Regions from separate parts of the Bradyrhizobium sp. CCGE-LA001 genome, predicted to be linked through region 1. Evidence: predicted binding sites of a transcription regulator. Region 1 holds the regulator's gene; each other region holds the start of a gene.
The links. The regulator HrcA, encoded in region 1, represses chaperone genes, less so after heat shock. The targets are predictions, from matches to a motif close to GTTAGCACTCNCNNNNNGNGAGTGCTAAC.
Positions count from the first base shown of each region.

Region 2: the regulator HrcA is predicted to act here: its motif matches at 5,582-5,610, upstream of BCCGELA001_RS06230 (co-chaperone GroES).
Region 3: the regulator HrcA is predicted to act here: its motif matches at 1,977-2,005, upstream of BCCGELA001_RS24005 (co-chaperone GroES).
Region 4: the regulator HrcA is predicted to act here: its motif matches at 5,523-5,551, upstream of groES (co-chaperone GroES).

Region 1 covers NZ_CP013949.1:164,772-172,100, forward strand. Annotated here, with positions in the region: gene BCCGELA001_RS00755 (hypothetical protein) at 1-779, shown strand, start outside; gene pncA (bifunctional nicotinamidase/pyrazinamidase) at 1,064-1,786, shown strand; gene grpE (nucleotide exchange factor GrpE) at 1,927-2,544, opposite strand; gene hrcA (heat-inducible transcriptional repressor HrcA) at 2,639-3,727, opposite strand; gene rph (ribonuclease PH) at 3,897-4,610, shown strand; gene rdgB (RdgB/HAM1 family non-canonical purine NTP pyrophosphatase) at 4,621-5,256, shown strand; gene hemW (radical SAM family heme chaperone HemW) at 5,273-6,457, shown strand; gene BCCGELA001_RS00790 (penicillin-binding protein activator) at 6,575-7,329, opposite strand, start outside.
Region 2 covers NZ_CP013949.1:1,291,404-1,298,732, forward strand. Annotated here, with positions in the region: gene BCCGELA001_RS06210 (L-lactate permease) at 1-1,403, shown strand, start outside; gene BCCGELA001_RS06215 (META domain-containing protein) at 1,537-1,935, shown strand; gene BCCGELA001_RS06220 (hypothetical protein) at 2,085-3,308, opposite strand; gene groL (chaperonin GroEL) at 3,452-5,083, opposite strand; gene BCCGELA001_RS06230 (co-chaperone GroES) at 5,194-5,490, opposite strand; gene BCCGELA001_RS06235 (hypothetical protein) at 5,806-6,327, shown strand; gene BCCGELA001_RS06240 (protein phosphatase CheZ) at 6,499-7,290, opposite strand.
Region 3 covers NZ_CP013949.1:5,135,693-5,143,021, forward strand. Annotated here, with positions in the region: gene BCCGELA001_RS23995 (O-linked N-acetylglucosamine transferase, SPINDLY family protein) at 1-1,374, shown strand, start outside; gene BCCGELA001_RS24000 (usg protein) at 1,383-1,670, opposite strand; gene BCCGELA001_RS24005 (co-chaperone GroES) at 2,048-2,362, shown strand; gene groL (chaperonin GroEL) at 2,409-4,049, shown strand; gene lepB (signal peptidase I) at 4,164-4,916, opposite strand; gene BCCGELA001_RS24020 (LysR family transcriptional regulator) at 5,034-5,867, opposite strand; gene BCCGELA001_RS24025 (cysteine hydrolase family protein) at 5,994-6,587, shown strand; gene BCCGELA001_RS24030 (SDR family NAD(P)-dependent oxidoreductase) at 6,693-7,329, shown strand, end outside.
Region 4 covers NZ_CP013949.1:6,217,371-6,224,699, reverse strand. Annotated here, with positions in the region: gene BCCGELA001_RS28950 (carbonic anhydrase) at 7-744, opposite strand; gene BCCGELA001_RS28945 (prolyl oligopeptidase family serine peptidase) at 1,751-3,871, shown strand; gene BCCGELA001_RS37470 (hypothetical protein) at 4,130-4,366, shown strand; gene BCCGELA001_RS28940 (hypothetical protein) at 4,378-4,725, shown strand; gene groES (co-chaperone GroES) at 5,598-5,912, shown strand; gene groL (chaperonin GroEL) at 5,996-7,329, shown strand, end outside.

The DNA of each region.
Region 1 (7,329 bases):
GCAGCGTCAAGGTGCTGATCACCGAGCTGCCCCCGGCCGCCTATGGCGAGGTCGTGAGCGCCTTCAATTCCAATCCGGCGGGCGCCAATGGCGTCAAGCAGGACAAGATCGAGACGCCTGCGGGCCTCGCCTATTTCACCACCGAAAGCGGCAAGGCCGGCGAGACCCCGGTGCGGCGCTATTCGATGATTGTGCCGGGCGCCGGCTTCTCCGGCTATGTCGCGGTGCAGATCCCGGAGAACGCGACCAAGATTTACACCGATGAGGCGGTGCGCCAGATGTTTGCGAGCACCGTGACCCGCAAGCAGGTCTCGGCCGAAGAGCAGATCGGGCTGATGCCGTTCAAGATCACCGATCTCGCCGAGTTCAAGGACATCCGCACGCTGGCGCCGGGCTCGAGCATCATCCTGGCCGACGGCGACGAGAGCGCGGGCTATGAGTCGAAGCCGTTCATGATCCTCGGGCTGATCGGCGCCACCCCGCAAGCCGCCGACGATCGCGCCCGCTTCGCCCAGGAGGCGGCGCTTCAGATTCCGGGCGTGCGCGAGTCGCGCGTCACCATGTCCGAACCGATCCGCATCAACGGCCAGCAGGGTTTCGAGACCCGGATCGACGGCGTCAGCGGCAAGGACAAGGTCCCGGTGACGGTGGTGCAGTGGATCCGCTTCTCGAGCGGCGGCGCCTCGCTGCGCATCATTGCCAGCGCCCCGCGCGACCAGTGGCTGCCCGCCTTCGCCCGCTTCCGCGCCGTGCGGGACGGGATTCAGCCGAAGGGGTAGGTGCGAAGAACACATTCGGTGTCATCCCCGCGAAGGCGGGGATCCATACCGTGTGATATCAAGGTTGCGGTTGGTCGCAATCCCACGAAGAGTCTTCGCCAAACCTCTCCCTGGGGGATGGATCCCGGATCGGCGCGCGCCTTAAGGGCGCGCTTGTGCGGGACGACAGGGAGTTTGGCTTCGCGAGCCCACCCCTCACCAGACCCGGCTGCATTTTCGGGCTTCTGTTCGCGGCCGCGCAGAACTAGGCTTCGCCTCCATTGGCTCGCAAGGGGAGGTGAACGATGCTCGATCGGCGACAAATCTTGGCAGTGCTTGGAACGACGGCGATGGCAACTCTCGCGCCCACCGCGTTGCTTGCAGCTTCATCGATCAAGCCGGACGATGCGTCCGCGCTGCTCGTGATCGACGTGCAGAACTGCTTCCTGCCCGGCGGGAGCCTGGCGGTGAAGGAGGGCGAGCAGGTGGTGCCCGTCATCAACAAGATCGCGAAAGCGTTCGCCAACGTGGTGCTGACGCAGGACTGGCACACGCCCGGCCATGTCTCGTTTGCGTCAACGCATTCCGGCAAGAAACCGTTCGAGACCGTCGATCTTCCTTACGGCAAGCAGGTGCTGTGGCCGGACCATTGCGTGCAAGGCACCGAGGGCGCCGCGCTGTCGAAGGACCTCGCGATCCCACATGCCGAGCTCATCATCCGCAAGGGCTTTCACAAGAATGTCGACAGCTACTCGGCCTTCCTCGAAGCCGACGGCAAGACCTCGACGGGCCTTGCCGGCTATCTGAAGGGGCGCAAGATCAAGCGCGTCTTCGTCGCAGGGCTGGCGACGGATTTCTGCGTGGCCTGGACGGCGCTCGACGCGCGCAAGGCGGGCTTCGAGGTCTACGTGGTGGAGGACGCCTGCCGCGGCATCGACACGCAGGGCTCGCTGGCAAAGGCCTGGGCCGATATGGGCAAGGCCGGCGTGAAGCGGATTCAGTCTGCAGATATCGCGGTGAGTGCGTAGGCGGCGCGCAACGCTGCTAAACCCTCATCCTGAGGAGCGCGCGACTTCGCGCGCGTCTCGAAGGATGAAGGCCGAGCTGATGCAGCCGGGCCCGCATGGTTCGAGACGGCGCTGGCGCGCCTCCTCACCATGAGGATCCATCAATTTGGCGCGCCGCTCGACTCGTTGTTGTTGGCCGCAGGTGCGGCCTTCGCGCCGCCCTTAGCGACGCCGACCAGCGCAGGACGCAGCACGCGCTCACCGATGGTGTAGCCGGCCTGCACGACCTGCACCACGGTGCCCGACGGCACCGACGCATCGGGCACCTCGAACATCGCCTGCTGGAAATTCGGATCGAACTTCTGGCCCTGCGGATCGAACTTCTTCACGCCGTGCTTTTCCAGCGCATTGAGCAGCGAACGCTCGGTGAGCTCGACGCCTTCGATCAGCGAGATGAGGCCGGGATCGGCCGCAGCACGCGTCTCGGCTGGTACGGCATCGAGCGCCCGCTGGAGATTGTCGGCGATGTCGAGCACGTCACGGGCAAAGCCGGTGATGCCGTAGAGGCGGGCGTCGGCGACTTCCTTGGTGGTGCGCTTGCGCAGATTCTCCATCTCGGCCAGCGTCCGCAGCATGCGGTCACGCGCTTCGGCGGCTTCCTTCTGCAACGTTTCGACCGAACCCGGCTCCGGATCATCGGGCATGATGTAGGGTTTCGACACCACGGGCTCGCCGGTCGCTGCAGTCGTGTCTTGAGGTTGCCGGTCTTGCTCGGTCATCGGCTCTAATCTCGAACTCGTTTCAGGGATGTTGGCCCGGATATCGTGCCTTAGCTTACGAAAATCAAGCGCCCGTGATCGGCGGAAACGCCGGTCAGCCCCCCAGAAGGCGGCTGACGATGCGGGCGGCGTAGTCCACGGTCGGGATCACACGGGCATAATTCAGCCGCGTCGGACCGATCACGCCGAGGACGCCGACGATGTGGCCGGCGGCATCCCGGTAGGGCGAGATAATCGTCGAGGAGCCCGACAGGGAGAACAGCTTGTTCTCCGAGCCGATGAAGATGCGCACGCCCTCGGCGGTCTCGGCCCGGCCAAGCAGGTCGATGACACCGCGCTTGGTCTCGAGATCGTCGAACAACAGGCGAACGCGCTCCAGATCCTCCAGCGCGTGCAGATCTTCCAGCAGATTGGCGTGGCCGCGCACGATGAGCTGGCGGTCCTCGTTCTCGCCGCCGGACCAGCTCGCGATACCGGCTGAGATCACCTTCTGCGTCAGCTGATCGAGCTCGGCACGGGCTTCGGCGAGCGCGGTCTCGAGCTCGAGCCGTGCCTCGGCCAGCGTGCGGCCGCGGATGCGCGCATTGAGAAAATTGCCGGCCTCGGTGATCGCCGAGGAGGGAACTCCGGGCGGCAGCGTCAGCACGCGGTTTTCCACCTGGCCGTCCTCGCCGACCAGGATCACCAGCGCCTTTTCCGGTTCCAGGCGGACGAACTCGATGTGCTTCAGCCGCGCATTGGATTTCGGCGTCAGCACGACGGCGGCGGCGCGGGTCAGGCCCGACAACCGCATCAGCGCCTGGTCCAGCGCCGCCTCGACCGACTGCGCCTCGCCGACGGAGGACAGCTGGCTCTGGATCGCGGCGCGTTCGGCTTCGTTGAGGTCGCCGACCTGCATCAAGGCGTCGACGAAGAAGCGCAAGCCCAGTTCCGTCGGCAACCGGCCGGCGGAGGTATGGGGCGCATAGATCAGGCCGAGCTGTTCCAGATCGGCCATGACGTTGCGGACCGAGGCCGGCGACAGCGGCATGGCGATCAGGCGGGAAATGTTGCGCGAGCCGACGGGCTCACCGGTCGCGAGGTAACTTTCGACAATTTGACGAAAGATGTCGCGGGAACGCTCGTTGAGCTGGGCAAGGCCTGCGCGCGGCGCGATCAGATTGATCGGATCGTGATGGGCCACAGACGGCAACTCCTCTCAGATACTGACAATTTGTCCATCCCGGACGCATCTGACAAGCGTGACGTTGGCGAGCTCCTTATCAGGGGGTGAAAAAACCTTGCCGCCCACCCTCACCCCCCCTACAAGCACCGCGAACAGCCTACCCCCTGCGAGTTTTGGAGGATTTCCCATGCGGCCAAGCCGCCGTGCGCCCGACGAATTGCGCCCCGTGACGCTGGAGCGCGGCGTCGTCAAATATGCGGAAGGCTCCTGCCTCGTGAAATTCGGCGACACCCATGTGCTGGTCACCGCCACGCTGGAAGACCGCCTGCCGCCGTGGCTGAAGGGCCAGGGCCGCGGCTGGGTCACCGCCGAATACGGCATGCTGCCGCGCGCCACCTCCGAGCGGACCCGCCGTGAGGCCTCGGCGGGCAAGCAAAGCGGCCGCACCGTCGAGATTCAGCGTCTGATCGGCCGCTCGCTGCGCACCATCGTCGATCTTGAAGCGCTCGGCGAGCGCCAGATCACGGTCGATTGCGACGTCCTCCAGGCCGACGGCGGCACGCGCACGGCCTCGATCACCGGTGCCTGGGTTGCGCTTGCCGATTGCATCGGCTGGATGAAGGCGCGCAACATGGTCAAGGCCAACGTGATGCGCGACAACGTCGCCGCGATCTCCTGCGGCATCTATAACGGCACGCCGGTGCTCGACCTCGACTATGCCGAGGATTCGGAAGCCGAGACCGACGCCAATTTCGTCATGACCGGCGACGGCCGCATCATCGAGGTGCAGGGCACCGCGGAACGCGAGCCGTTCACACAGGACGAGTTCCTGAAGCTGATCGCGCTGGCGCAGAAGGGCATCGCGCGTCTGGTGGACTTGCAGAAACTGGCTGTAGCGTAGTCAATAGGCCATGCATCGCCGAATCACCGGAAAGCTCGTCATCGCGACCCATAATCCCGGCAAGCTCGCCGAGATGAAGGAGCTGCTCGCGCCTTACGGCATCGAGGCGGTGTCGGCCGGTGAGCTCGGCCTGCCCGAACCCGAAGAGACCGGCAACGACTTCCGCAGCAATGCCGCGATCAAGGCGATCGCGGCAGCACGAGCGACGAAACTTCCCTCCTTCGCCGATGATTCCGGCATCGTCGTCGAGGCGCTCGACGGCGCGCCTGGGATCTACAGCGCGCGCTGGGCCGGTCCGTCCAAGGACTTCAACGCGGCGATGGCGCAGATCGAGCGCCTGTTGCAGGAGCGCGGCGCCGCCACGCCGAACCGCCGAAGAGCGCACTTCGTCTCCGCGCTGTGCGTCGCCTGGCCCGACGATCATCGCGAAGAGGTCGAGGCCCGCGTCGACGGCACGCTGGTCTGGCCGCCGCGCGGCACCGCCGGTTTCGGCTACGATCCGATGTTCCTGCCCGACGGCCATGACCGCACCTTCGGCGAGATGACCAGCATCGAGAAACACGGCCTGCCGCCGCACGGCCTCGGCCTGTCGCACCGCGCCCGCGCCTTCGTGAAACTGGCGGAGATCTGCCTTGAGCCGCGATAGAGCGTTTTCGAGCGAAGTGGATACCGGTTCGCGCCAGGAAAACGCGTCAAAACAAGAATGCCAAGCTTTTGGCGTCTACGTGCACTGGCCGTTCTGCCTGTCGAAGTGCCCCTATTGCGACTTCAACAGCCACGTCCGCCACGCCGCGATCGACGAGGCGCGGTTTGCTTCCGCCTTTGAGTGCGAGATCGCGGCGACCGCCGAGCGCGCGCCCGGGCGCGAGGTCACCTCGATCTTCCTCGGCGGCGGCACGCCGTCGCTGATGCAGCCTGCAACCGTCGGCGCCGTGCTCGACGCCATCGGCAAGCACTGGTCCGTCGCAGGTGATGTCGAGGTAACGCTGGAGGCCAACCCCACCAGCGTCGAGGCCACGCGCTTCGCCGGCTATCGCAGCGCCGGAGTCAACCGCGTCTCGCTCGGCGTGCAGGCGCTCGACGATGCCTCGCTGAAGGCGCTCGGCCGCATGCACAGCGCCCGCGAAGCGCTCGATGCCGTTGCCATCGCGCGCCGCTCGTTCGATCGTTACTCATTCGACCTGATCTATGCCCGTCCCGACCAGACGCCGGCGGTGTGGGCCGATGAGCTGCGTCTCGCGATCGAGGAAGCCGCCGAGCATCTGTCGCTCTATCAATTGACGGTCGAGGAAGGCACGCCGTTCTTCGGCCTGCACCAGGCCGGCAAATTGAAGACACCGGACGAGGCGGTCGCGCGCGCGCTCTACGACGTCACGCAGGAGACCTGCGATAAGCTCGGCCTGCCCGCCTACGAGATCTCCAATCACGCGCGGCGCGGCGCCGAGTGCCGGCACAATCTGGTCTATTGGCGCGGCGAGGAATATGCCGGCATCGGACCCGGCGCCCACGGCCGTCTCGACATCGACGGCGTGCGCCATGCCACCGCCACCGAGAAGCGTCCCGAAGCCTGGCTGATGCGGGTCGAGACCAATGGCCATGGCGTCGTCACCGACGAGCTCCTCAACAGCGAGGAACGCGCCGACGAGTTTTTGCTGATGGGACTGCGTCTTGCCGAAGGCATCGACCCCGAGCGCTACAAAACCCTCTCCGGCCGCCCGCTCGATCCCAAACGCATCGCGCTCTTGCGCGAGGAAGGCGCGATTACGGTCGATGCGACGGGACGCCTGCGCGTGACCAGCAGCGGATTCCCGGTGCTGGATGCGGTAGTCGCGGATTTGGCGGCGTAGCGAGCCCTCGTAGGGTGGGCAAGGCGAAGCGTGCCCACGCAATTCCATGCAATCCGGAGAGACGGCGGGCACGGCGCAAGTGCGTCTTTGCCCACCCTACGGCACTGTCGTCTTGAGCTACGCCCCAAAACTCTTCGGTGAGCCCGCGACTGCAGCGCCGCCGCCTTGCGTCACCTTCATCACCGCAAGTCCACGCTCGTTCGTGCCATCAGCGCGGAAGCGGAACAGGCCGTCGATGCCGGCAAAGCCGGAGGGGTTGGTGAGTACATCAGAGGAGAAGCGCTGGCCCCCCTGCGTGCGTGCAAGCGCGGCGACGAGGGCGACCGCGTCATAGGCGAGGGTCGCGGTACGGATCGGCTCCGCGCCGTATTTGGTGCGGTAACGGCCGGAGAACGCGCGAAAGCCGGCCGGATCCGGTGCCGCATAGAGGCCACCCTGCAGCGCGGCGCTGGCATAGACGCGCGGATTGTCCCACAGACCGGTGCCGAGCATCTGGATGTTGCGCAAATTCGCGCCCGCCGCCGTCATCGCATCCGCCACCGACACGACGGCATCGCCGTCATCGGCAATGAACAGCGCGTCCGCGCTGCCGAGCTGCTGCGCCACGGTCCGCGCCGGGGTGGCACGATCCGCGCCGTATCTCTCGAAGGCAACGATGCGCCCGCCACGCCGCGGCACCGCTGCCTTCACGGCGGCCTCGACGACATTGCCATAGGCATTGTCGGGCACGAGCACGGCGACCGAGCGCTTTCCAATGCTGGCGGAATATTCGACGATGCGGTTGACGTCGGATTCCGGCAGGAACGAGAGCAGGTAGACGCCGCGTCCGGCGATGCTGGAATCGGTCGAGAACGCGATCACGGAGATGCCGC
Region 2 (7,329 bases), 1.1 Mb from region 1:
TCTACCAGGTGACCGTGAGTACCGGACGCTTCGAACTGCTGAAGCGCGCCGTCGGCGGCGTCACCGAGGACCGGCGGCTGCAATTGCTGCTGATCGCGTTCTCGTTCGGCGCGTTCTTCGAGGGCGCCTCGGGCTTCGGCACGCCGGTCGCGATCACCGGCGCGGTGCTGATCGGGCTCGGCTTCTCGCCGCTCGCAGCGTCCGGCCTGTCGCTGATCGCCAACACCGCACCGGTCGCCTATGGCGCGCTGGGCACGCCGATCCAGGGCCTGTCTTCGGTCACGGGGCTCGATCCCTACATTCTCGGCGCCATGGTCGGCCGGCAATTGCCGGTGTTCTCGCTGATTGTGCCGTTCTGGGTGGTTTGGGCGTTCGCGGGTTGGAGGGGCATGAAGGACGTCTGGCCGGCGATCCTCGTCACTGGCCTGTCGTTCGCGATCCCGCAATTCGTGATTTCGAACTACATCAATCCCTGGATCGTGGACATCGGGGCGTCGCTGATCTCGATGGGGGCGCTGATCCTGTTCCTGAAGGTCTGGCAGCCGAAGCAACTCTGGCTGTCGCCGGCGCTGCGCGGCCGCGACGAATCCGCCGCCACCATGGCGGCGGCAAGACCGCTCGACAAGACGCCGCTCACGCAGAGCGAGATGTTCAACGCGCTGTTGCCGTGGATCATCGTCTGCATCGTGATGCTGATCTGGGGTAACGGCGGCTTCAAGGCCTGGGCGAATTCGATCTTCGTCTGGAACTATCCGGTGCCCGAACTGCATCAGATGATCAACAAGGTGCCGCCGGTGGCGGCCAAGCCGACGCCGGAGGCCGCGGTGTTCGGCTTCACCTACCTGTCCTTCACCGGAACGGGCATGTTGATCGCGGCGATCATCTCCGGCTTCCTGATGGGCGTCGGTCCCGGGAGGCTCCTGACCGAGTACGGCCGGACCATCCGGCTGTGCGCGATCTCGCTGATCACGATCTCGGCGATGCTCGCGATCGGCACCTTGACGCGCCTGTCCGGCGTCGACGCAACGCTCGGCCTCGCCTTCGCCGCCACCGGCGTGCTCTATCCCTTCTTCGGCACGCTGCTCGGCTGGCTCGGTGTGGCGCTGACGGGATCGGACACCGCCTCCAACGTGCTGTTCGGAAACCTGCAGAAGATCACCTCCGAACAGCTCGGCCTGTCGCCGATTTTGATGGCTGCGGCGAACTCATCGGGCGGCGTGATGGGCAAGATGATCGACGCGCAGTCGATCGTGGTCGCCTCCACCGCCACCAATTGGTACGGCCATGAGGGCACGATCCTGCGCTTCGTGTTCTGGCATTCGATCGTGCTGGCCTGTCTCGTCGGTGTGCTCGTGACGTTGCAGGCCTATGTCTGGCCGTTCACGGCGCTGGTGCTGAAGTAGCGGCCTACGCCAAAGCTGTGATGCAAATCCCCGCGAGGTTCGCCTTGCGGGGATTTTTGCATCTGCACGAATCTTCTCAAGGCCGCCGCTGTCTTATAGAAGGTGCGGCAAGTCAGCTCGGTCGAGAGGTCTCATGGTTTCGCGTCTGCGATTGGTGTGTGCGACGATTGCATTGCTCGCGATGTCCACGCTCGTGCATGCCCAGGAAGGGTTCCCCTTCGGCACCGAGATGACGCTGGAAGCGTTGCCGCAAGCAGGCTCCAAGCGGATTCCGAACATCGAGATCGGCGACAATGGCGAGGTCTTGCTCGAGCTCTGGTGCAAGGGCGGCAAGGGTCAGTTCTCGGTCGCCGGCAATACGGTGATCTTCGTGCCCCGCCAGATCCAGGACCGCAACTGCCCGCCTGCGCGGGCGCAGGCCGATGACGAGCTCGTGGCCGCACTAAGCAGTGTCGAGACCTGGAAGCGTCAGGGCGACATGCTCACGCTGATCGGCCCGAAGTCGCTGCGCTTTCGGACGACGGGGAATTAGCGTCGTTCCTTTTTCCCGGACAAGGCGCGTCGCGTAAGCGATGCGCCGTATAGCCGGGGCCCAGTTTCTTAGTTGCAATTCTGCTTGTGGCCTCTGGGCGCCGGCTCTGCAGCGCATCGCGCTGCGTCCGGGGCACGATCGTCATCGGCCTACTTCCACACCGACTTGTCGGCGTCCCAGCGCTGGCCCTTCAGCTCCTTGGCGAGCGCGTCGATCGAGCCGTTGTCGTCGGGCAGCTCGCCTTCCTCGTCGATCGAGGTGCCGTCGGAGAGGTTCAGCTTCGCGCCGCTGCTTTCGTCGGCGGTCGTGGTCACGGGGCTGCCGATCCAGAGCATGAGCTTGTCGGTGGTGCCGGGCTTGTCGGGCGAGACCAGGCCTGCGACCTCGATCGTGTCGGTCAGCTCCAGCGCCGGAAAATCCGGGTTCGGCCGCTTGAACACCAGCTTGAGCTTGCCGGTGGCGGGGTTGAAGCTTTGCGAGACCGGCTTTGCTGCGAGAGTTCGGCTCAGGACGTTCGCAACGGTGGTCGACAGCTTGGTGCGGTTGATCTTGTCGCCCTCGCGCCAATCGGCAGCAGTGAAGCGGATGGTGCGGTCCATCTCGGTCAGCCCAGCGGTCCAGCCGGCGGCGGTGACGCCTGGCATCGCCTTGAACTTCGCCAGCAGCGCGCCGGCCCGCTCGGGATCGACCGACATGTTGATGGTCTGCTCGCCGGCGCGCAGCGCATCGCAGCCGACGGTGAGGCTGGTCAGGGCGACCTCGACGTCCTGGCCCTTCAGGCTCTTCAGGAAATCGGTCGCCGCATCCAGCTTGACCTTGACTGCGATCGCTTCGGGCGAGACGTCGGTGAAATCCTTCGGCTGCGCCGTGATGCCGTCGTCGGAGGTCTGGTTGTCCTGAAATTCCCTCTCGCTGAGATCGGAATTGTCGGGCGAGGTGACCTCGGTCACCATTTGGCCGATGCTGATCTGGCCGCGGAACTCGAACGTGTCGCCGTTCTGCTTGCGCAGCAGCTTGACGCTGACGGGCGCCTTTTCGCTCATGCTCTGGGTGGTGCCGGTCAGGTTCTGGCCCGCGACCTGCAAATTAACGACGAAGCGGTCCTTGCGATCGGAATTCTTCGCGACCGGATAGCAGACGTCGAGCACGGCCGCGGTGAGCGTCTTGCCCTGGCGCGTCTCCTTCAGGATCACGTCGGCATTGCCGTCCATCAGCCCGTCGATCGAGGTGAAATAGCGCGTCTCGGTGCCGCCGGGCGTCGTGGCCTTGGGCGACAGCTTCATCTGGGCGGATGCGGGATGTGGCGAGGTGGCAAGCAGAGCCGCCAGGACAAATGCCGGGACAACTGTTGGGCAAACCAGAAGCGCGCGCATCGACGAACCCTCGATCAATAGAATCGGCGCGCCACCGTAGTGGGTTTTGGCTGCCGGTTGAATCGGAAAGCGGAAGGGCAGGGTCGGCAAAAAAGAAGGCCGCCCGGAGGCGGCCTTCATAACGCTGCAATGGAAGAAGAGGCTTAGAAGCCGCCCATGCCGCCGCCGGCCGGCATGGCGGGCGGGGCGTCCTTCTTCGGCATCTCGGCGACCATGGCCTCGGTGGTGACCAGCAGGCCGGCCACGGAGGAGGCGTCCTGGAGCGCGGTGCGCACCACCTTCGCGGGATCGATGATGCCCTTCTCGACCATGTCGACATAGTCCTCGTTCTGGGCGTCGAAGCCGAAGGTCTCGGACTTGTTCTCCAGAATCTTGCCGACGACGATCGAGCCTTCGATGCCGGCGTTTTCGGAGATCTGGCGGACCGGAGCTTCCAGCGCCTTCAGCACGATGTTGATGCCGGCCTGGACGTCGGCATTGTCGTTGGACAGGCGGCCGACCGCCTTCTTGGCGCGCAGCAGCGCGACGCCGCCGCCGGGAACGATGCCTTCCTGCACCGCGGCGCGGGTGGCGTTGAGGGCGTCCTCGACGCGGTCCTTCTTCTCCTTGACCTCGATCTCGGTCGCGCCGCCGACGCGGATCACCGCGACGCCGCCGGCGAGCTTGGCGAGACGCTCCTGGAGCTTCTCACGGTCGTAGTCCGAGGTGGTCTCCTCGATCTGCGCCTTGATCTGGCCGACGCGCGCCTCGATGTCGGGCTTCTTGCCGGCGCCGTTGACGATGGTGGTGTTCTCCTTGTCGATCACCACCTTCTTGGCGCGGCCGAGCATCTTCACCGTGACGTTCTCGAGCTTGATGCCGAGCTCCTCGGAGATGAGCTGGCCGCCGGTCAGGATCGCGATGTCCTCGAGCATGGCCTTGCGGCGGTCCCCGAAGCCCGGCGCCTTGACGGCCGCGACCTTGAGGCCGCCGCGCAGGCGGTTGACGACCAGCGTGGCCAGTGCCTCGCCCTCGACGTCCTCGGCGATGATGACGAGCGGCTTGCCCGACTGCACCACGGCTTCGAGCACGGGCAGCATGGCCTGCAGGCCCGAGAGCTTCTTCTCGTGCAGGAGGATGTAGGCGTCCTCGAGCTCGGCGGTCATCTTCTCGGCATTGGTGACGAAGTAGGGCGACAGATAGCCGCGGTCGAACTTCATGCCCTCGACGATGTCGACCTCGGTGTCGAGCGACTTGTTCTCTTCGACGGTGATGACGCCCTCGTTGCCGACCTTCTGCATCGCCTGGGCGATCATCTTGCCGATGGCGGCGTCGCCGTTGGCCGAGATGGTGCCGACCTGGGCGACCTCGGAGGAGGCCGCGACCGGCTTGGCACGCTTCTCGATGTCCTTGATCACGGCCGCAACCGCTGTGTCGATGCCGCGCTTGAGATCCATCGGGTTCATGCCGGCGGCAACTGCCTTGGCGCCTTCGCGCACGATGGCCTGGGCGAGCACGGTCGCGGTGGTGGTGCCGTCGCCGGCGAGGTCGTTGGTCTTGGAGGCGACCTCACGCACCATCTGGGCGCCCATGTTCTCGAACTTGTCCTCGAGCTCGATCTCCTTGGCGACGGTGACGCCGTCCTTGGTGATGCGGGGCGCGCCGAAGCTCTTCTCGATGACGACGTTGCGGCCCTTGGGGCCGAGCGTCACCTTGACGGCGTTGGCGAGAATGTCGACGCCGCGCAGCATGCGATCGCGCGCGTCTCCGGAAAACTTGACGTCTTTGGCAGCCATTTCTGCAATCCCTCGTGTTTCGTGATGTGTCTTGCCGCTGGTTCGGAACGATGGATGCCCGGATCGTCCGATCCGGGCATGACATTCAGCGGCTGTTCAGGCGGACGGCCTTAGGCCAGAACGCCCATGATGTCCGACTCCTTCATGATCAGGAGCTCTTCATTGTCGATCTTGACCTCGGTGCCCGACCACTTGCCGAACAGCACGCGGTCGCCGACCTTGAGGTCGATCGGGATCAGCTTGCCGGTCTCGTCGCGGCCACCGGGGCCGACGGCGACGATTTCGCCCTGGGACGGCTTTTCCTTGGCGGTGTCGGGAATGATGATGCCGCCCTTGGTCTTTTCCTCGGCGTCGATACGTTTGACCACGACACGGTCATGCAGCGGACGAAATTTGGATTTAGCCATGACGTTTCCCTTTGGAGGCTCGCTTCGGAAGTAGTGGAAGTGGGTGGGGCGGCGCTTCCGTCCAACCTCTCCCCGAGGACCGAACGGCGCGCTTAGCAATCGGGCTTTCCGAGTGCTAATAGTGCGCCCGGAAATATGGCTTGGCCGCGATCCTGTCAAGCAAAGGTGGTTAAGCGATTGTTGAGGCGGATATAGGATGGTGGCATTGGAAACTCGTTCGGGGCATCGGCGTATCAAAGGACGTCATTGCTCCGGCAGCGATTTTGCGCTTGGCTGCGGGAGGGGTGCGGCCGTGGTCTTGTTGGGGGGAATGCCATGATCAGTTCAGCTCACGCGCGCACGGTGGCCAATCTTGCCGCCGCCTCCTGTCTGGCGCTGCTGCTGGGCGCCTGCGGTGGCGGCTTCAGCCTGCCGTCCTTGACGTCCTCCCCACCGCCGCCCGCGGCCGAACCGGGCGTCGCTCCCGAAATGCCCGCAACGATCCGCGCCGACGAGATCGTCGGCCGCTGGGGTCTCGCCTCGTTCCAAAATCCGGCCGATCGCGCCCGCACCGAAGCCGCGGCCAGGGCCCAGTGCAGGAATCCCTACGTGATCACCGCTGGTTCCTCCGGCGGCGTCATCATGCATCTGGCCGACCAGGCGACCCCGCAGGAGCTGCGGCTGAAGGGCTCGCCCAGCGGCAAGAATTATATCGGTCCCGCCGGTCCCACCCCCGGCGATCAGGACCGCGAAATCGTATCCTTCGACGGTCGCGTGCTGATCACCCGCTTCATCGACAAGGACGCTGCCGTCCGCTACGGCAATATGGTCTACGTCCGCTGCGCGCCGCGGGCGTGATCGGGTTCCGGCCTGACCACGCGTCATTGCGAGCGCAGCGAAGCAATCCAGACTTGTCTCCTCGGAAGCAGACTGGATTGCTGCGTCGCTTCGCTCCTCGCAACGACGGAGACAACAAAAAACGCCGGCCCCCAGGGCCGGCGTTTTGCATCGTCTCTATCTCGCGTCCGCTCAATCGAACAGCGCGTCGATGTCGTCCTGCGAGGCATGGCCGACATCGCCGGCGAGCTTCGGGCCGTTGAGAAGCTTCTCTTCTTCGGTGCGGTTATCGACATGCGCATGCGCGGGCACATGGGCCTTGATCGCGTCGACGCCGCCCCAGATCTCCATCATCGCATTGATGTGCTGCTCGATGAATTTCATCGTGCCCATGACCTTGCTGATGCGCTGACCGGTCAGGTCCTGGAAGTTGCAGGCTTCGAAGATCGAGATGACGCGTTCCTGGATGTCGTCGGCGAGTCGCTTCTGCTGATCGGCCGATTGCACCTTGGACATCGCGCTGGCTGCCTGGTCGATCGACTCGGCGGCTTCGAGAATCTGCTGGGTCGCCTGCTCGGTGCCGCCGACGACTGCGCCGAGTTCGCCATTGACCTTGGCCATCTCGCCGCCGTCGAAGCTCTTGCCGTGCAGCGTCGCGATCTCGCGCTTGGTGCGATCGATGGCGTCGTGAATGAGGTCGAGCTCGACCTTCAACTTCTCGCACTGCTCGATCTGCGCACGATAGGTCTCGAGCATGGTGCGGGCTTCGGCAAGCTCGTGTGCCGTGGAGGCGTCGATCGCCGCCATGGCTGCGCTGCCGGACAGCGGGGCCGCCGTGATGCCCTTCGCCATCTGGGCGCGGATCGCGCGCAGCTCGGCCATGATCTCGCTGTGCATCGGCCCTGCCTCTTCAGTTACGTCTAGAATGGGCATCTCGCCACCAGCGATATCCTCGACACGAAAACGTTTGCGGTGAACAGCCATCAGGACACTCCCCCACCTCACTCACGCGTCTTTGTAGGC
Region 3 (7,329 bases), 2.9 Mb from region 1:
GCCCTCGCGATCGATCCAAATTCGATTCAAGCTCACATGATGCAGGGCCTTTGCCTCGCCGGACTTGGCCGGGTCGACGAGGCCCTCGCCAGTTTCGACAGGGCGCTCGACATCCAGCCTGACCTGCAGAGCGCGATTTCCAACAACATATTCACGCTCGACTTTGCGGAGGACGCCACCGTCGAACGGCATCAGCAAGCGCGGCAGGTGTGGTGGGAGCGTGTCGGTGCGAAGATCGCATCAGAAGCGTCGGGACCGCATGACAACAGCCGCAATCCGGACCGCCGTCTGGTGCTTGGCTATGTCTCGTCGGATTTCAACGCGCATTCGGCCGCGTTCATCTTCAAGCCGGTGCTGCAGCACCATGACCGGGCGCAGTTCGAGATCGTGTGCTACGCCTGCTCGTCGAAAGTGGATGCGACGACCAGCGAGTTCAAGAAAATCGCCGATCGCTGGCGTGACGCTTCGCAATGGACCGACGATCGTCTCGCCGCCGAGATCCGCGCCGATGGCGTCGATATCCTGATCGATCTGTCCGGCCATACCAGAGGAAACCGCCTCGGCGTGTTTGCGCGCAAGCCGGCACCGATTCAGGTGCACGGCTGGGGCCATGGCACCGGCACCGGGCTGCCGACGATCGATTATCTGTTCTCGGATCCCGTCGCCATTCCGTCCGCAGTCCGGCATCTGTTTGCGGAGACCATCGTCGACCTGCCGTGCTTCGTGACGCTGGCGCCGCTGCCCGACGGGATTGCGCGGGCACCGGCGCCGGCGATTTCGAACGGCTTCGTCACGTTCGGTGTCTTCAACCGTATCAGCAAGATCTCGGACGAGGCCGTGGTCGTCTGGTCCAGGATTCTCGAGCGGGTGCCGGGCTCTCGACTCCTGATCAAGGATGTTGCGCTGGACGATCGACTGGTCCGCGACAATCTGCTGGCGCGGTTTGCGGCTTGCCGATTGCCGGCCGAACGCGTCGATCTGCTCGGAGCCACGTTGCGAAGCGAGCATCTGGCATCGTTCAATCGCGTCGACATTGCGCTCGACCCGTTCCCGCAGAATGGCGGCGTCAGCACGTTGGAAGCCTTGCAGATGGGCGTGCCCGTGGTGGCAAAGCTCGGGAACAGTCTGCCCAGCCGCGCCGCCGGCGCCATCCTCACCGCACTCGGCCTGCCGGACTGGGTCGCGGACAGCGAGGAGGCTTACGTCGAGATCGCGGCGAGCCGTGCAGCCGGGATCGGCGACCTCGACAAATTGCGCCGCGAATTGCCCGGACAGATCAACGCCTCGGCCGCCGGCAACCCCATCTCATATGCGCGCGCGGCGGACGCCGCATACCGCGCGATGTGGCAGCGCTACTGCGACGGCGGGGCCTGATCGCGTGCTCAATGCAGCCTGAACACGCCGTCCACTGCGCGCAGCTCGGTCGGCTTGATCAGCTTGGAATGCGCCACAGTGACTGAATGGAGCGGACCGTCGAGCTTCTCCTGCCAGAACGCCAGGAAATCCTTCAGCGCCGGAAATTTCGGAAACATGTCGTAATTCTGCCAGACGTAGGTCTGGAGCAGCGAGGGATGATCCGGCATCCGGTAGAGGATTTGCGCCGTCGTCAGCCCGTAACCCAGCATTTGTTTCCGGAAGTCCTCGGAAACGCCCCCACTCCGCAGTCCCATGCCAAACCTCCTTTGCAGGAGCGCATCGAGGGCGGCCTGGTCGGTGTGCGCCTTACGAGCCACCCGGTCCTGATGCGCTCACATGAGAGAAATGTGACGCAAACTGACAACCCATCTCAAGCCCAAAAGTTTAACAAGCTGTTGAAATTCAATGCGTTAGCAGCAGATGAGGCACCGTGCTAATACGGGCGCGGTCTCGGTTAACGCTAGGAAATAGATTCTGGCAGTCCGTGCTTCCGGGTGCTGATTTTTCTGCTAGAAGCCCTTGCCCCCGCAAAATTCCTGTCCTATTTCAGGCTCGCCCGTGCTAGCACTCACGGGCATCGATTGCTAACAATCTTGAAATCTCAACCCGAGCAAATGCTTAGGAGGACTGCATGAAATTCCGTCCGCTTCACGACCGCGTCGTGGTCAAGCGCATCGACGCAGAAGAGAAGACCGCTGGCGGCATCATCATTCCCGACACTGCCAAGGAAAAGCCCTCCCAGGGCGAAGTCGTCGCCGTCGGCCCGGGTGGCCGCGACGAAGCTGGCAAGCTGATCCCGATCGACCTGAAGGTCGGCGACCGCGTGCTGTTCGGCAAGTGGTCCGGCACCGAGGTCAAGATCGACGGCCAGGATCTGCTGATCATGAAGGAGAGCGACGTGATGGGCGTTCTCGAGGTCACCGAGTCCAAGAAGAAGGCGGCTTAAGAGCCCCTCTCCTCCCTCCAGTCAAACATCTCAAGGAAAATTCCAGATGGCAGCCAAAGAAGTCAAATTCTCGGTTGAAGCGCGCGACAAGATGCTCCGCGGCGTCGACGTCCTCGCCAACGCTGTGAAGGTTACGCTCGGTCCGAAGGGCCGCAACGTCGTGCTCGACAAGTCGTTCGGCGCTCCCCGCATCACCAAGGACGGCGTCACCGTCGCCAAGGAGATCGAGCTCGACGACAAGTTCGAGAACATGGGCGCCCAGATGGTGCGCGAAGTCGCCTCCAAGTCCGCTGACGCGGCAGGCGACGGCACCACCACCGCCACCGTGCTGGCGCAGGCGATCGTGAAGGAAGGCGCCAAGTCGGTCGCCGCCGGCATGAACCCGATGGACCTCAAGCGCGGTATCGACCTCGCGGTCGAGGCCGTCGTTGCGGACCTGCAGAAGAACTCCAAGAAGGTCACCTCGAACGACGAGATCGCCCAGGTCGGCACCATCTCGGCCAACGGCGACCAGGAGATCGGTAAGTTCCTCTCCGACGCCATGAAGAAGGTCGGCAACGAGGGTGTCATCACCGTCGAGGAAGCCAAGTCGCTCGAGACCGAGCTCGACGTGGTCGAGGGCATGCAGTTCGACCGCGGCTACATCTCGCCCTACTTCGTCACCAACGCCGACAAGATGCGCGTTGAGATGGACGACGCCTACATCCTCATCAACGAGAAGAAGCTCTCCTCGCTGAACGAGCTGCTGCCGCTGCTCGAGGCCGTGGTGCAGACCGGCAAGCCGCTGGTCATCGTCGCCGAGGACGTCGAAGGCGAAGCGCTCGCGACCCTGGTCGTGAACCGTCTGCGCGGCGGCCTGAAGGTCGCGGCCGTCAAGGCTCCGGGCTTCGGTGATCGCCGCAAGGCCATGCTGCAGGACATCGCGATCCTGACCGGCGGCCAGGCGATCTCGGAAGATCTCGGCATCAAGCTCGAGAACGTCACGCTCAACATGCTCGGTCGCGCCAAGAAGGTGATGATCGACAAGGAGAACACCACGATCGTCAACGGCGCCGGCAAGAAGGCCGACATCGAGGCGCGCGTGGCCCAGATCAAGGCGCAGATCGAGGAGACCACCTCGGACTACGACCGTGAGAAGCTCCAGGAGCGTCTGGCCAAGCTCGCGGGCGGCGTCGCGGTGATCCGCGTCGGCGGCGCGACCGAGGTCGAGGTGAAGGAACGCAAGGATCGCGTTGATGACGCGATGCATGCGACCCGCGCTGCGGTCGAGGAAGGCATCGTCCCGGGCGGCGGCGTCGCCCTGCTCCGTGCCTCCGAGCAGCTCAAGGGCCTGCGCACCAAGAACGACGACCAGAAGACCGGCGTCGAGATCGTGCGCAAGGCGCTGTCGGCTCCCGCCCGCCAGATCGCGATCAACGCCGGTGAAGACGGCTCGGTGATCGTCGGCAAGATCCTGGAGAACAAGGCCTACAATTACGGCTTCGACTCCCAGACCGGCGAATATGCCGACCTCGTCAAGAAGGGCATCATCGACCCGACCAAGGTGGTCCGTACCGCGATCCAGAACGCAGCCTCGGTTGCAGCTCTGCTGATCACCACGGAAGCCATGGTCGCCGAGCTGCCCAAGAAGGGCGGCGCCGGCCCCGCGATGCCCCCCGGCGGCGGCATGGGTGGCATGGACTTCTAAGGTCCAGCCATCTCAAGGACTACGAAACCCCGGCAGCGATGCCGGGGTTTTTGTTTTGAGCACACTCTTTCCTGTCGTCATTCCGAGGCGCGCCCTCTTGGGCGCGAGCGCCCCTCACTCCACCTTCCCCAGCCGCTCGATGTTCGGCTCGCCGTCTTCGTCGAGGGACCAGAAGATCCGCGTCACCTTGCCGACGAGATTGTCCATCGGGATGAAGCCGAACGACGACATCCGGCTGTCGGTGGAATTGTCGCGGTTGTCGCCGAGCACGAAGAAGTGGCCCGGCGGCACCGTGAAGACGTTGGTGTTGTCGAGGAAGCCGTTGTCGATGCAGTCGTAGGTCACATAGGACGTGCCGCTCGGCAGCGTCTCGCGCCAGCGCTTGACCTTGTAGCTACCAGCGATATTGCAGGCGGTGCCGGCGAGCCCGTATTCGAGCGCGACGCGCGTCACCGGTCTCTCATTGAGGAAAAGCTGTCCCTGCCGCATCTGGATGCGATCGCCGGGCAGCCCGACGACACGCTTGACGTAGTCGGCAGAAGTGTCCTTCGCGGTCCGGAATACGACGATATCCCCATACTCCGGTTCAGCGGCAAAGACGCGGCCCGAGATCCAGGACGAAGCGAAGGGGAAGGAATAACGGCCATAGCCATAAGCACTCTTCGAAACGAAGACGTAGTCGCCGACCATCAGCGTCGGCGACATCGAACCGGAGGGGATGTTGAACGGCTGGTACAGGAAGAAGCGAAACAGGAATGGCGGCGACCACAGCACCGGGATCAGCAGGATCAGGATGAGGATCGCCTTCCATTCCCGCGATTGCGCCGACGACCGCGCCGGCCGGATCGTGTCCTGAAGAATGGTCATGCAGCTGCCCTGATCAAGTCCGTGTCGGTGCGAGATTACGCAACTCTTACGCGCGTGCAATCCCCACTCCCTGATCTTGGTCGCACAAGCGCGGCAACGCGTTCATGACAGGTCACGTCAGGCACGCGACATGTGCTGGAAGCATGCCCGCACCCAGTCGATCGTCACGCGCGTCGCGGCATCGCGCTTGAGATGGTTCTGAACGAGCAGCCAGACGTCGCGCCGTTTCGGCAGCAGCGTGGCGCGCAGGCGGCGGTCGGCGAGCAGGTCGATGCAGCTGTGCTCAGGCAGCACGCCAGCGGCTTGACGCGACCGGATCAGCGTGCGGATGACGCGGACATTGTCGGTCACGCAGCGCGACCGGATTTTCTTCGTCCGCAGAAACTGCATCTCCGGAATGGCGCCGAGCTCGTCCGGAAAGGCGCACAGCACCGGCTCGCCTTCGGTCGCGATCGGTTCGAAATAATAGATGCGGATCTCTCCCAGCTTCGAGATGGAGAAGTCGCCCTTGTCGGGCTTGCGCAGTCGGATCGCGAGATCGGCTTCCCAGCGCGAGAACCTGACATTCTCGCTCGAGGTCAGAAATTGCAGCGTCAGGCCGGGATTGGCCCGCAGGAAGTCGCTCGCATGCGGTGCCAGCACCTCCTCGGCGAACGCGTTGGTGGAGGCGATGCGCAGACGCCCCACCGGGCCCGGCAGGCTCTCACTGATGCGGCCGATCTCTGCGGCATGCGCGGCCATTTCCTGGACATGCGCAAGCACCGCTTCGCAACTGCGCGTCGGCTTGCGGACACCGTCGACCGCCTCGAACAGGCGTAGGCCGAGCGCGCGCTCGATGCGCGACAGCCGGCGGCCGACCGTGGTCTCGTCGATGCGCAGTCGTGCGCTGGCCCCGGCATAGGTGCCCTCGTCTCTGACCGCGGCGATGATGCGAAGGTCGTCCCAGTTCATGGGCTGCGAGGCTATATCGGCCGGCAGCAGTCTGCAATATCGCAGCCAATGGCTGCAATATCCCTGCATATCGGCAGGTCGCCGTGGGACTATGCTTCGCCCAAAACTCAGTCTGGAGATCGAATCATGACGACCGCAAAGACCCTGCTACAGCTCGCTGGTGCCGACCTCACCCCGCCGGCTCTTGCCGACGCCGCGCTGGTGCTGATCGACATCCAGAACGAATATCTGGCAGGTCCCCTCGCCCTGCCCGATGCCAAGCCTGCAATTGCGCGGGCGGCCGCGCTGCTCGCGCGAGCGCGCGAGCGCGGATCTGCGATCATCCACATCGCCCATCGCGGCAAGCAAGGCGGCCTGTTCGATCGCTCCGCCGATCGCGGCGCCATCGTCGCCGAGCTCAGCCCCCTCGCGAGTGAGCTCGTGATCGAGAAGGAGCTGCCGAACGCCTTCGCCGGCACCGATCTGCAGGCGCAGCTCGCCGCGAGCGGACGCAAGAACATCGTGCTGGCCGGCTTCATGACGCATATGTGCGTCAGCTCCACTGCGCGTGCCGCGCTCGATCTCGGCTTTCGCACAACCATCGATGCGGACAGCTGCGCCACCCGCGACCTGCCCGACGGAAGCGGCGGCACGCTGGACGCCCGGACCATCCACGAGGTCGCGCTGGCCGAGCTCTCGGACCGCTTCGCGATCATCGCACGCGGCGAGGCGCTCGCGTGAACGCGTAATCTGGACTCGGGCGACGTGGCGCGCAATTCGCGGCGTGTTTTCGTCGAGCGCTGATCGTGCCATGATCATGTCGACGAGCCACAACAGGAAAAGATCATGGCGCCACGTGGCGGATCGAAAATACTTGCGGGTAAGGTCGCGCTGGTGACCGGCGCGGGGCGCGGGCTCGGCCGCGCCTTTGCCGAGAAGCTCGCTGCGCTCGGCGCCGACGTCGCCATTCATGGCATGCGCGAGAACGGGCCCGCCGAATATGGCGAGGGCACGACGCTCACGGCGGTGGCCGCGGAGATGGCCCAGGAATTCGACGTCCGCAGCCAGCGTGTGCTCGGCGATCTCACCCGAGGCGATGACATCGCGCGCGTGATTGCCGAAACCGAAGGCGCGCTCGGTCCGATCGACATTCTCGTGCACAACGCCGGCGGCGACATCGCAGCCGCCGGCGGCAAGCCCGATCCGAACGACGCGGTGAACATCAAGGAGGCCGATGTGCGCGCGGTGCTGGAGCGCAATCTGCTCTCGACCATCCTGACCTGCCAAGCGGTCGCGAAAGGCATGATGGAGCGGCGATCCGGCCGCATCGTTACGCTGGGCTCGGTCGCTGCCTTCAAGGGACGCACCCAGGGCTCGATCTATGCGGTGTCGAAGGCCGGGGTGACGCACTACACGCGATGTCTGGCCGACCAGCTCCGCCCCTACGACATCGCCGTCAACTGCATCGCGCCCGGCGATACCC
Region 4 (7,329 bases), 1.8 Mb from region 1:
TGAGTATTAGCTCAGCAGATCGACCCTACCGGTATCGAGCCGATAAAGACCGCCGACGACCCTCAGCCTATTCTGCTCGACTGCCAGCTTCAGAAGCGGGGCTGCTGACATTAGCTTATAAACGTTCTCAGCCACGTTTTGGCGGATCGCATTGGCAAGAGCATCTCCGCTCTCGTGGGAGGAAGCCTTGACCGCGGGGGCAAGTGCGGAAACGAGGGATGGAATGTGTCCCGGCAGAGTAGTGTGGTCCTTTAAGGAGTCGATCGTAGCACTGACTGCCCCGCAGCGATCATGGCCGAGTACCAGGATTAAGGGCGTATTTAGCACCGCCACCGCATATTCCATGCTGGCGATGGTCTCATCGTTAGCGAAATTGCCGGCAACACGGCAAACGAACAGATCGCCAAGTCCGCTATTGAAAACATACTCGGGGACGATTCGCGAATCGGCGCAGGTTAGGACTGCCGCATATGGATTTTGGCCGCCGACCAGAGCGTTGCGTTCCCGCCTGAAGTCGCCGCCCCGCGATACGCCCTGAACATAGCGCGCATTGCCTTCCAAGAGTCGCGCCAGCGAAGCCCTCGGCGAGAGCAGGTTGTCTGGTTTGGGCGGCGCTGTTGGCTCCATCGCGCGCGCAATCCTACCGCCAAACATCATGCCGGCCGCCGAAGCAGCGAACAGCATTAGAGAACGGCGGGACGGCGCCGTCGGACGAGGCAGGAACGGGAGACACCCTTCACACATGTCTTTCCTCTCATCGCTCTTCTCCAGCGCATTGCATGACGCCGGCCTCCGCTTGCGGCTGACCCGTGCCCATGCGCCCAATTGCGCTGCACTAAATGAGTTGCAAAGGCATGTAATCGATGCGTTCGACCATACACCTAGAGCTCCTTTTTGATAGCGCGCTTGTGAGCGTGGTCCCAAATGGAAGCGAGCGGAATATGAGAGATCGCGGACCTTCATTACGCTTTCCAGCCTACGTCCTGACGCAGCGTGAGGTTCAAGCGATTTATTCCCGTGCGACTCTTGCGGCCTATGCCAGGATCTCGGTAGCCTCCTCCAATGCAGTATTAGGCGGCCTATTGTGCAGCGCCGGTCCCGTCGAGTGCGGAAGATCGTGAGATGGCAAAGCACGTAGTCCGCGGAAGTCAGTTGCAAGCACGGGATCACGACCGCTGTTGCGGCATTCGATGCTCCGCGGCAAGGTCCAATCTGTCGAACATCCCGCATCAGTCGCGGCCGTCAATGAATAGCGAAATTCACCATTAAAGGGCCACTCCTGATGGACAGTTAGAGACGTTGGACTGACGCGGGAGCGAGCAAGCATCCATGGGGTCGCAAGGACTCATCAGCGAGCCGCGAATTGTCGGCTTTCTCACGAAACCCGCAAACTGTATGGAGCCGCGTCTGTGAATACGACCCTTTTGCAACTGAGGTAGGCCAACAGTCCATCTAACGCAACCACGGGCGAACATTTCAGACAGAGCGGGCGAACTATGTCCAGTCATCCGAAGGCGTAGAACTTATGACAATGATGTCGGAGCGAACGCCACAGTGTCAGGTTTGAGCCGATCGGCCGGCACTGAGGCCTAGGGGATGTCCCAATCTCCAGCGGCACGCCGCTTGCTTCGTTGCAGCCGGGCACGGTCCAGCGCATGTCGCTGTCGGCACCCAATGCACACCGTCCATTCGCTTTGGCCAAGTCGAAGTTGCGCCAGCCGAGCGACCCACGCAGTTCAGGATAACTTCTATGACGCAGTCAATCCTTGCCGCCGCGACGCTCTCGAAGGCGAATCTGTCCTCTCCAGCGTCGCCCCAGAACCGGGTCGCTACGGCCGAGGTGGAGGATCCCTTCCTTTGGCTCGAGGAAATCGATGAGCCGCGCGCACTCGCTTGGGCGCGGGCCGAGAACGATAAGACGCTCGGAGCGCTCCAGTCAGATCCCCGCTATAATCGCTTGTATGAAGAGGCGCTGAGCATCCTTCAAGCCAAGGACCGGATCCCGTATGTTTCGTTGGAGCGGCAGGGTCTGTGCAATTTCTGGCAGGACGAGAGCCAGGTGCGCGGCATCTGGCGGCGCACCACGTTTGACAGCTATCGCAGCTCGGACACGCGCTGGGAGACTATTCTTGACATTGACGCTCTGGCCGTCACGGAAAAGAAGAACTGGGTCTTCAATGGCGCTACCTGCCTGCCGCCTGAGGAGAGCCTGTGCCTCGTCGAGCTTTCTGACGGCGGCAAGGATGCTGTGTTCATTCGCGAGTTCGATCGGCATGCCAAAGCCTTCGTACCAGCGGGATTCGATCTTCCGGAGGGAAAGCAGAGCGTCAGCTGGGTCGACCGCGACACCATACTCGTCGCCCGAGATTGGGGGGAAGGCACCATGACGCCCTCGGGCTACCCCTTCGTCGTGAAGGAGCTCAAACGGGGGCAGCCGTTGGTTCAAGCGCGCGAGGTCTTTCGCGGAAGTTCGAATGATGCGATGGCGCAGCCGTTCGTGCTGTGGGACAGTGAAGGCAAGGTTCATGCGATCGGCGCCGTGCGCGCCATCAGCTTCTTCGAGCAGGAGTATGTGCTCTTCGGGCCCAACGGACCGATCAAGCTTGACCTGCCGAAAAAGGCCGGCATCGTTGGCATTGCCAGTAACCGCCTGCTAGTGACGCTCGAGGAAGACTGGGTACCGTCCGGCAGCACCCACTTTGCTGCCGGTTCGATTGTCTCGTATGACCTGGCCGAATGGAAGCAGGATCCGCTGCGCGCGACGCCTTCGATGGTCTTCCAGCCCGAAGCGCGGCACGCGATCAGCGGGTTGGCGGTTACCAAGAACGTTTTGATCCTGACGATCCTTGACAATGTTCAGAGTAAGACCTTCATCTACAGATATGACCAGGGCGCCTGGCAGGCCACGCCGATCCCATTCTCTGCCAACAAGAACGTCAGCCTGTTAGCCGCTCACCCTGAAACGGACGAAGTGCTGTTCACGGTGTCCAGCTATCTCGTGCCGACTTCGCTCTGGTACCTAGACGCGGCGACCAAACGCCTTGAAATGCTGAAGACGTCACCTCCTAACTTCGACGCGTCCAGCCACGTTGTGGAGCAATTCGAGGCAATTTCGCCCGATGGGACCCTGATACCCTACTTTCTGGTGCGTCCAAAGAACGCAAGGCCCGGGCAGCCCATCCCGACCCTTCTCACCGGCTATGGCGGTTTTCAAGCTCCGCTCCTGCCATCGTATGTTGGGCCGATCGGGCGGCTCTGGCTCGAGCAAGGCAATGCATATGTCGTCGCAAACCTGCGCGGTGGCGGCGAGTTTGGACCGCGATGGCACCAGGCTGCCCAGGGAGCAACAAAGCAGCGAACGTGGGATGATTTCATCGCCGTTGCGGAGGACTTGATTCGCCGGAAGATCACCTCTCCGCGCCGATTGGGCGTGGTCGGCGGCAGCCAGGGAGGTCTGCTGGTAGGCACCGCAATTACTCAGCGACCCGACCTTTTCAACGCGGCGATCGTGCAGGTGCCGCTGCTCGACATGCTTCGCTTCACAAGCCTGGGCGCGGGCGCCTCGTACATCGGTGAATATGGTGATCCCGCCGTTGCCGAGCAGCGCGGGTGGCTTGAGGCTTACTCGCCTTACCAAAAGCTGATCCCGGGCAAGACCTACCCTATGCCTTTCATTCTCACCTCCACAAAGGATGATCGCGTGCATCCGGCGCACGGCCGCAAGGCAGCCGCCAGGCTTGCTGCCCTCGGCCAGCCTTATTTCTACTTTGAGAATTTTGACGGGGGTCACAGCGCGGCCGCCAATCTCAAGGAACAGGCGCGCCGGATGGCACTCGAGTACACCTATGCATCCAGGCGGCTCGTGGATTGAGTGATGTGGGCGAGGGAGTTCGATGATGCACCAGCGCAGCTGGTGGCTTGTCGACATTGGCGCGTTTTAACGGAGAAATCTGGGAACGGGCCTGTTTGAGCCTAAGGAAAGACGGATAGTTGAAGTGAGTGCGGTTGGCGGACGGGCCGATTCTCGCCGTTTCAATTTCCAGCTCGTAACGGGCGAATTGCGCTCTATGGCTCCATCCGGTTATTCCCAAAGCCGCGTAACCTATGGCCGCCGCAAGAGCTCTCCTCCTTGCAAGAAGCACTCGGAGGATATTCGGACGATATGGAGCGAAATCCACAAGCCGTCAGCGATGACGACGCGACCTGCAGCATGAAGCTGGCGCCTTCCCAGGAGCAAGTCGCTCAGGAAAGACGCGATCTGCCGCCGGTCCAGCAACGCTGGTCAACCGAATACGGCTGCTCGCCGGATCTGCGTTCGGCATCATCAGACGGAGGAAATTGCGTGCGCGGCTTGCGCTTTTATTGAAAGGTAAGACAATGGCGCAGCAGATTCATTCGCACGCGGTCGTGTGGATCGACAACCTCATGGCCAAGATATTCTTCATCGGGCTAACGGGCGTCGGCGCCACGACCGTGCGCGCGCGTAAGGCGCTTGCGATTGGAGCTTGCGGTGTGAATGACGATCCGACGTTTCTCGTCAGAGTAGGTGGGACGCTGAGTAGCTGCACCGATCTGCTGATCATCGGGCCGGAGACCGAGAGAACCAAGCTGTTGGACTTTCTGAGAACGAACAGGCTGGACCTCACCCTCCACGTCGAGACAAGCAATCCTTTGACCGACCGGGAAGTTGTAGCGCTCGGGCGAAAGCGCTTCCGGCTCGACTAAGCTCTTCGCTGACCAGTTTACTTCCAGCGCTACGCCTAAGCTGGCGGAGAGCAGAGAGAAAAATGCCGAGCATGAGCGTCGAAACGACAATTCCGCTTTGATGCTTATATAGCTCGGCGAAGCCAAGAGAGACCTCGGCCTAGCGCTCCGCTGTCACTGAAAGCGCTCAGACATAGTGTGTACTTGCATTTGCGAGGTCCCAGCTGCTCTTTGGCATCTTTGAGGTACTGTCAAGCTGGCTCAGCAGAAGGAAGCTCGGACTCGACGGCAGCTCAAGGAGGAGCCGCTGTCCGCGTGCGCTATCCCGCCCGACGCATATAAGAGGTTATTGTGAGAGCAACATACGCCTCGCGCTGCCGTTCGTAGCGGCCTGAGGCAACTTCGCGGGTGGCCATGCCGTCGAGCTAAGTCCGCCGCGGCGCGGGCAGAGGCACTTTGGCGTAAAGCGGGCACATCGGGCGCGAGGAATAGCGACGAAGTATCGATGGACGCGCGGCAATCCCGGTCCCCTCGTAGAATTCAGCACCGCTCGCGTATCGCTAGACCGGACGCATATGAAGTTGCGCCAGATCGCCAATATTACCGTTCCTCTTTAGATCATGAATGTTGCAAGGCGAGTGGACGGGAAGAGAACTGAAAGGCGATATGAGGTGGAAGCACAGAGCTCGCTCAGAATATCGGGAGCTCGGCGACAAGCTCGCGAGGTCATCTGGCTTGAAGCGGAATCGCTGCACTGGGATTTTCCTCCTACAAACACTTGCTACCCAACAAATCAATCTTATCTCAGGTGTGCCTGCATTGGCGCTCGCGGGCACCGATTGCTACCAATCGGACGATCCTCAACTTGTGTAAATTGCTTAGGAGAAATCTGCATGGAATTCCGTCCGCTTCACGACCGCGTCGTGGTCAAGCGCATCGACGCAGAAGAAAAGACCGCTGGCGGCATTATCATTCCGGACACGGCGAAGGAAAAGCCCTCCCAGGGCGAAGTCATCGCCGTCGGGCCCGGTGGCCGCGACGAGAGCGGCAAGCTGATCCCAATCGACGTTCAGGTCGGCGATCGCATCCTGTTCGGAAAGTGGTCAGGCACTGAGGTCAAGATCGACGGCGAAGACCTGCTGATCATGAAGGAAAGCGACATCATGGGCGTTCTCGACGTCCCCGCTTCCAAGAAGAAGGCCGCCTAAATCACCGCTCGCAGGGCTCATCCCGAGGAGCGCATGAGCGCGCTGCAAAGGGTGAGGTCAAGAAAACATTCGGGAAAACTCACATGTCTTCAAAAGAAGTTAAGTTCGGCGTAGACGCTCGCGACCGCATGCTGCGCGGCGTAGACATCCTCGCCAATGCCGTGAAGGTTACGCTCGGTCCGAAGGGCCGCAACGTCGTGCTCGATAAATCGTTCGGCGCTCCCCGCATCACCAAGGACGGCGTCACCGTCGCCAAGGAGATTGAGCTCGACGACAAGTTCGAGAACATGGGCGCCCAGATGGTGCGCGAAGTCGCTTCCAAGTCCGCCGACGCGGCTGGCGACGGCACCACCACGGCGACGGTCCTTGCCGCTGCGATTGTCCGCGAGGGCGCCAAGTCGGTCGCCGCCGGCATGAACCCAATGGACCTCAAGCGCGGCATCGATCTTGCGGTCGCCGCCGTGGTTGCTGACCTTCAGAGGAACTCCAAGAAGGTCACCTCGAACGATGAGATCGCCCAGGTCGGCACCATCTCGGCCAACGGCGATGCCGAGATCGGCCAGTTCCTCTCCGACGCCATGAAGAAGGTCGGCAACGAGGGTGTCATCACCGTCGAGGAAGCCAAGTCGCTCGAAACCGAGCTCGACGTTGTCGAGGGCATGCAGTTCGACCGCGGCTACATCTCGCCCTACTTCGTCACCAACGCCGACAAGATGCGCGTTGAGATGGACGACGCCTACATCCTCATCAACGAGAAGAAGCTCTCCTCGCTGAACGAGCTGCTGCCGCTGCTCGAGGCCGTGGTGCAGACCGGCAAGCCGCTGGTCATCGTCGCCGAGGACGTCGAAGGTGAAGCGCTCGCGACCCTGGTCGTGAACCGTCTGCGCGGCGGCCTGAAGGTCGCGGCCGTCAAGGCTCCGGGCTTCGGTGATCGCCGCAAGGCCATGCTGCAGGACATCGCGATCCTGACCGGCGGCCAGGCGATCTCGGAAGACCTCGGCATCAAGCTCGAGAACGTCACGCTCAACATGCTCGGTCGCGCCAAGAAGGTGATGATCGACAAGGAGAACACCACGATCGTCAACGGCGCCGGCAAGAAGGCCGACATCGAGGCGCGCGTGGCCCAGATCAAGGCGCAGATCGAGGAGACCACCTCGGACTACGACCGTGAGAAGCTCCAGGAGCGTCTTGCCAAGCTCGCGGGCGGCGTCGCGGTGATCCGCGTCGGCGGCGCGACCGAGGTCGAGGTGAAGGAGCGCAAGGATCGCGTTGATGACGCGATGCATGCGACCCGCGCGGCTGTCGAGGAAGGCATCGTCCCGGGCGGCGGCGTCGCCCTGCTCCGTGCCTCCGAGCAGCTCAAGGGCCTGCGCACCAAGAACGACGACCAGAAGACCGGCGTCGAGATCGTGCGCAA